2 regions of the Actinomadura sp. 9N215 genome follow, and region 2 is predicted to be linked to the other one. Evidence: predicted binding sites of a transcription regulator. Region 2 holds the regulator's gene; the other holds the start of a gene.
The links. The regulator HspR, encoded in region 2, represses chaperone genes until heat shock. The targets are predictions, from matches to a motif close to ANTTGAGTCNNNNNGACTCAANT.
Positions count from the first base shown of each region.

Region 1: lon (endopeptidase La) is a predicted target of HspR. The motif match lies at 1,887-1,909, and genes of this name have one in related genera.

Region 1 is NZ_JBIRBA010000030.1:79,643-83,059, forward strand. Features, by position in the region: gene ACH34T_RS36410 (MFS transporter) at 228-1,535, opposite strand; gene lon (endopeptidase La) at 1,946-3,417, shown strand, end outside.
Region 2 is NZ_JBIRBA010000003.1:407,956-411,372, reverse strand. Features, by position in the region: gene clpB (ATP-dependent chaperone ClpB) at 1-1,669, opposite strand, end outside; gene ACH34T_RS07340 (heat shock protein transcriptional repressor HspR) at 1,678-2,124, opposite strand; gene dnaJ (molecular chaperone DnaJ) at 2,129-3,307, opposite strand.

The sequences.
Region 1 (3,417 bases), on a different contig from region 2:
TCCGAAGGAGCCATGACCCCGAGGAACCATGGCAGCTGCGGATCACCGGTCGGGCTGAAGGCGCAACCCCAGGCGATCCAGTCGCCGTTCGCGAGCCCGGCGCGGCCCCCGGGGCCCTCGATCATCGACCACGATGTGTGCGGGCAGCAGGAATCCAGCACGATCCACTGCCCGACCGCCGCCGACGTGCGCCGATCTTGTTCGGACTCACGTTTCGGTGGGTGGGTTCAGTCGGGAGTCTGGGGGGCGTGGGCGCGGGCGGTTTGGACGGCGCGGTTGCTCAGGGTCCGCCAGGCGGATGCGGTGAGTGTGGCGGTGCAGGCGAGTCCCAGCCAGAAAGGGGCGGTCAGGCCGAAGTGGTGTGCGAGGACGCCGCCGAGGACGGAGCCGAGGAACATGCCGCTGTTGGTGACCAGTCGGTAGGCGCTGTGGACGCGTCCAAGCAGGCGGGCGGGGACGATCTGCTGGCGCAGTGAGGCTCCGATGGTGGAGAAGACGATCAGGTGGAGGCTGAGGAGCGCGAACAGCCCACCCGCGACGATCGCGCTGTGGGTCAGGGCCAGCCCGAGGTGGACCAGCATCTCGATGATCAGACCGGTGCGCAGTGTGGTGCCGGTGCCGAGCAGGGCGATGATTCGACCGGCGGTCAGGCCTCCGATGACTCCTCCCACGGCGCCGGCGGTGAGGAGGAATCCGTAACCGACCGGGCCGACGCCGAGCCGTTCGCGGGCGATGAGGACGGCAATGGAGAACACCGCGCCCAAGCCCAGGTTGGATAACCCGACGGTGACTGACATGGTGCGCAGGAGCCTGTGGTGTGCCAGCCAGCCAAGGCCTTGGCGGATCGCGCCGTGGAAGGTCGTGTGCGATGGGCTGGTCGAGGCGCTGAGCGACCGGTGTGGGGCTCTTGTGGGCAGCGCGCTGATCAGGATCGCGGCGGCCAGTAGGGCGAGGGTGTCGAGTGTGAAGGGCGCCCATGCCGCCATGGCGAACAGCACTCCGCCGAGCGGTTTGGCGAGGAGTTGCTGGCTGAGCACGGTTGCTGCCTGGAGCCTGCCGTTTGCGCGTTCCAGTTGGGTGGTGTCGATGATGAAGGGCAGCAGCGCTATGGACGCGTTCTCGAACAGCAGGCCGACGCAGCCGACCGTGAAGAAGGTCGCGTAGAGCAGTGGCAGTGAGGCGTGCCCGGCAGCGGTCGCCGCGGCGAGGAGGCCCAGAGCGGCCGCGCGGACCAGGCAGGCGGCGATCATGACGCGACGGCGGTCCAGCCGGTCGACCAGCGCTCCGCCGGGCAGCGCGAACAGCATCAGGGGAAGCTGATGGGCGATCATGAGCCCGGCAATCTGGACGGGGTCGCGGGTGAGGGAGGCGGCCAGCAGGGCCGCGGCGATCTGGGTGGTGCCGTCACCCAATCCAGACAGGGTGCTCGCCGCCCACAACTTCACGAAAGGGCGCCCAAGCTTCCGGCTCTGGCCTGATGTCCGGCGCGGCCCGGCCGAGTGGTTGCCTCCCGTGTTTATTCTGGGCTCGGCCATGCGGTTTATGACGCTGATCGTTCAGGGCTGGTTCGTCTGCCCAGGCTCATCCACCGGCGTCTAGGTACCACTGGCGCGGTGTGCGTTTACGTATTCGGCGGGGGACAGCGTGCCGGGCCCGGCGCCGGCGGGCAGCCCAGTCACCACCTCAACGACATGGCGCTCCCACTCCTTTGCCGCTGCGAGCACTTCGGAGGGAAGCGTCGAGCAGACCGAACGGTTCGAGTTCGGGAAGCGGTTCACCGTCGACCGCCGGCGAAGACGTCCTGCAGCCTCCCAGCCGCCCGCGAGGACTCGGGGTTTGATCGCTGAGAGCGAACGTTGCTGAGGAAACAAAAAGCTGCTCCGTTTTCTTGAGTGTGGATGACTCAACTTACGGTTGGGTCCTCTAGACGGACTTGGAGCTGAGCATGAGCGAGACCCTGACGCTGCCGGTGCTGCCCCTGGACGACGGGGCCGTTCTGCCCGGCATGGTGGTGCCGCTGGATCTGTCCGAGAGCACCGAGGTGCGCGCCGCCGTGGAGGCGGCGCGGGCCGCGGCGCAGTCCAAGGGGCCGGGCGTCCGGTCGGCGAGCAAGCCGCGGGTGCTGCTGGTGCCCCGGCTGAACGGGCAGTACGCCGGTGTCGGCACCCTCGGCGTGATCGAGCAGGAGGGGCGGCTGCCCGGCGGGGAGCCGGGCGCGGTCGTCCGCGGCGTGCAGCGCGTGCGGATCGGCACCGGGACGACCGGTCCCGGCGCCGCGCTGTGGGTCGAGGGCACCCTGATCGAGACGCCGCCGGTGTCCGGCGGACGCGCGCAGGAGCTGGCCAAGGAGTACAAGAGCCTGGTCAGCGCGATCCTGCAGAAGCGCGGCGCCTGGCAGGTCGTGGACATCGTCCAGCAGATCGACGACCCGTCCACCCTGGCGGACAACGCCGGATACGCGCCCTACCTGTCGGACGAGCAGAAGATCGAGGTCCTGGAGACCCCGGACGTCGTGGAGCGGCTCACCCTGGTCATCGGGTGGGCGCGCGACCACCTCGCCGAGCTGGACGTGGCGGAGACGATCCGCAAGGACGTCCAGGAGGGCATGGAGAAGACGCAGCGGGAGTTCCTGCTGCGGCAGCAGCAGGAGGCCATCCGCAAGGAGCTGGCCGAGCTGAACGGCGACCCCGCCGACGAGGAGGACGACTACCGCGCCCGGATCGAGGCCGCGAACCTGCCCGAGAAGGTGCGCGAGGCGGCGCTGAAGGAGGTCGACAAGCTGGAGCGGTCGTCCGACGCCTCGCCGGAGGGCGGCTGGATCCGTACATGGCTGGACACCGTCCTCGACATCCCCTGGAACGACCGTACCGAGGACGCCTACGACATCACCGGCGCCAGGGAGATCCTGGACGCCGACCACGCCGGGCTAGACGACGTCAAGGAGCGCATCGTCGAGTACTTGGCCGTGCGTAAGCGGCGTGAGGAGCGCGGCCTGGGCGTCGTGGGCGGACGCAGGAGCGGTGCGGTGCTCGCGCTGACCGGGCCCCCTGGCGTCGGTAAGACGTCGCTTGGCGAATCGGTCGCGCGGGCCATGGGACGCAATTTCGTGCGGGTCGCGCTGGGCGGCGTCCGGGACGAGGCCGAGATCCGCGGTCACCGCCGTACGTACGTCGGCGCGCTGCCTGGACGGATCGTCCGCGCCATCCGCGAGGCCGGCTCGATGAACCCGGTCGTCCTGCTGGACGAGGTCGACAAGGTCGGCGCCGACTACCGCGGCGACCCGACGGCGGCGCTGCTGGAGGTTCTCGACCCCGAGCAGAACCACACGTTCCGGGATCACTACCTGGAGGTCGAGCTCGACCTGAGCGACGTGCTGTTCCTCGCCACGGCCAACGTGGTGGAGGCGATCCCCGGGCC
Region 2 (3,417 bases):
CGGTCTCGCCTTCGAGGAGGCGTCCGGCGGGGATGCCCGTCCAGGACGCGACGACGTCGGCGACGTCGTCCGGCCCGACCTCCTCCTTGATCATGGCGTCGCGGTTCTCGGCGGCCTCCGAGGCCTCTTCGAGCTGCTTCTCCAGCGCCGGGATCTCGCCGTAGGTGAGGCGGGCCGAGGTCTCCAGGTCGGCGTCGCGCTGGGCGCGCTCGGCCTCGCCGCGCAGCTGGTCGATCCGCTCCTTGATCTCGCCGACGCGGTTCAGGCTGGCCTTCTCCTTGTCCCAGCGGGCGACGAGGCCGGTGAGGTGCTCCTGCTTGTCGGCCAGGTCGGCACGGAGCCGGTCGAGGCGCTGCCTGGACGCCTCGTCCGTCTCCTTGGACAGGTTCATCTCCTCCATTTTGAGGCGGTCTACGGTGCGTTGCAGTTCGTCGATCTCTACTGGGCGTGAGTCGATTTCCATGCGGAGGCGTGATGCCGCCTCGTCCACCAGGTCGATCGCCTTGTCGGGGAGGTAGCGCGACGTGATGTAGCGGTCGGAGAGCGCGGCCGCCGAGACGAGGGCCGAGTCGTTGATCTGCACCTTGTGGTGGGCCTCGTAGCGTCCTTTGAGGCCGCGCAGGATCGCGATCGTGTCCTCGACGGACGGCTCCCCGACGAAGACCTGCTGGAAGCGGCGCTCCAGGGCCGCGTCCTTCTCGATGCGCTCGCGGTATTCGTCGAGCGTGGTCGCGCCGATCATGCGGAGTTCGCCGCGGGCCAGCATCGGCTTGAGCATGTTGCCCGCGTCCATCGCGCCCTCGGCCGCGCCCGCGCCGACGACGGTGTGCAGCTCGTCGATGAACGTGACGACCTGCCCCTCGCTCTGCCTGATCTCGTTCAGGACGGCCTTCAGCCGCTCCTCGAACTCGCCCCGGTACTTCGCGCCCGCGACCATCGCGCTGAGATCGAGGGAGATGAGCTTCTTGCCGCGCAGCGACTCGGGGACGTCGCCCGCGATGATCCGCTGCGCGAGACCCTCGACGACGGCGGTCTTGCCCACGCCGGGCTCGCCGATCAGCACGGGGTTGTTCTTCGTCCGCCTGGACAGCACCTGGACGACCCGGCGGATCTCGGAGTCGCGTCCGATGACGGGGTCGAGGCGTCCGTCGCGGGCGGCGGCGGTCAGGTCGACGCCGTACTTCTCCAGCGACTGGTACGTGCCCTCCGGGTTCTCGCTGGTCACGCGGGCGTGGCCGCGGACCTTCTCGAACGCGTCCAGCAACGCCCGGGGTGTGGCGCCGAATTCTTTGAGCAGGCCCGCGGCCGGGCCGCCGTCCGCCGCGAGGCCGACGAGGAGGTGCTCGGTCGAGACGTAGTCGTCCTCAAGCTGCTTCGCCCGGTTCGCCGCCGTGTTGATCGACCGCTGGAGCTGCCCGGACAGGCGCGGCGTCGACACCGTCGAGCCCTGCGCCTTCGGCATCGCCGCGAGCTGCTCCTCCGCCCGGCTCCTGATCGCCTTCCAGTCGGCGCCGACGGCCTCCAGCAGCGGCACCGCCGTGCCGTCGGTCAGCGCGATCAGCGCGGACAGCAGGTGCTGCGGCTCCACCTCGGGATGCCCCTCGGCCGCGGCCCGCCGGACCGCGATCGACACCGCCTCCTGGCTCTTCTGCGTGAGCTTGTAGTCCACCGGCCCCCCTATTCCCGGTTGCGCTCGTGCCAGACGACGACGCTCGTGTGCCTGATCGGCACCAGGTCGGAGCCGGGAGTGCCGCCCGGCTCCCCGTGCCTCCGCTGCTGCGCCAGCCGCGCCGCGACGGCACGGGTCGATTCGAGTTCGTTGGCGAGCTCGTCCAGCGCGGCGTGCGCCTTGCCGAGCTCCTCGCGGAGCCGCACGTTGTCGCGCTGCAGCTCCAGGATGTGCTTGATGCCGGACAGGTTGATGCCCTCCTCCTGCGAGAGCCGCTGGATCTCGCGGAGCATCACGATGTCGCGCATCGAGTAGCGGCGGCCCCGTCCCGCCGTCCGGCCCGGGCACACCAGGCCCATCCGGTCGTAGGTCCGCAGCGTCTGCGGATGCAGCCCGGACAGCTGGGCCGCCACCGAGATCACGTAGACCGGTGTCTCGTCGCCGAAGGGGTCCATGGCTTCACTCCTGCCTGGCCTGCTGGACGAGGTCGGACCGCAGGTCGTCGCCCGAGCCCGACTCGCGCAGCCGGACGAGCGCCTCCCGCGCCTGGTCGTCGAGCTTCTGCGGCACCTGGACGTCGACGGTGACGAGCAGGTCGCCCTTCGTGCCGTCCCGCCGGGTCGCGCCGCGGCCCTTCACGCGGAACCTGCGGCCGTTCGGGGTGCCCTCCGGCAGCTTCAGCGTGACCGGCTGCCCCTGGAACGTCGGCACCCGGATCTCCGCGCCGAGCGCCGCCTCCGGGAACGTCACCGGGACGGTCAGCGTCAGGTTGTCGGCGGTGCGGCCGAACACCTTGTGCGGCGTCACCTTGATGTGGACGTACAGGTCGCCGTGCGGGCCGCCGTTCTCGCCCGGCGCGCCCTTGCCCTTGAGCCTGATCTTCTGGCCGTCGGCGACGCCCGCCGGGATGCGGGCCTGGATCGTGCGGGTGCCGGTCGCGCGTCCGCTGCCGTGGCAGGTGGGGCACGGGTCGTCGACGACGAGGCCCCGGCCGTGGCACTCCTTGCACGGCTCCTGGAACCCGAAGCTGCCGAGGTTGCGGGTCTCGTGCCCGGTGCCCTCGCAGTTCGGGCACACCCGCGGGACGGTCCCCGCCTTCGCGCCGGTGCCGCGGCAGCTGTTGCACGCCGCCTCGCTGGTCAGCTTGATCGGGACGGTGACGCCGTTCATCGCGCGTCCGAACGGCAGCGTCACCTCGGTCTCGACGTCCGCGCCCCGGCGTGCGCGCCGGGTGCCCGTCCCCGTCGTGCGGGTGCCGCCGCCGCGTCCGAACAGGCCGCCGAACAGGTCGCCGATGCGCTCGCCCGCGCCGGTGCCGGTCTGCGTCCCCGCGCCGCCGCCCTGCCCGAACAGGTCGCCGAGGTCGAACGGGAACCCGCCGCCCTGCTGGCCGCGGAAACCGCCCGGCATCGACCGGACCGCGTCGTACTCCTTGCGGCGCTTGTCGTCGGACAGGACGTCGTACGCCTCGGAGACCTCCTTGAAGCGGTCCTCCGCCTCGGTGTCGCCCTTGTTCGCGTCCGGGTGGTACTTGCGGGCCAGCTTCCGGTACGACTTCTTGATCTCCTCCTGCGAGGCCGTCTTCGCGACACCGAGGACCTTGTAGTAGTCCTTCTCCAGGTAGTCCTTGGTGCTCACGGCGCCCCGCTCTCTGCTATCGCCACTTGCCACATGTCTTCACGCGACCCCGCGGGGCCCGCCCCGGACGGGACGGGCCCGCGGATTTTCCTCTGGGGAGACGATCCCCG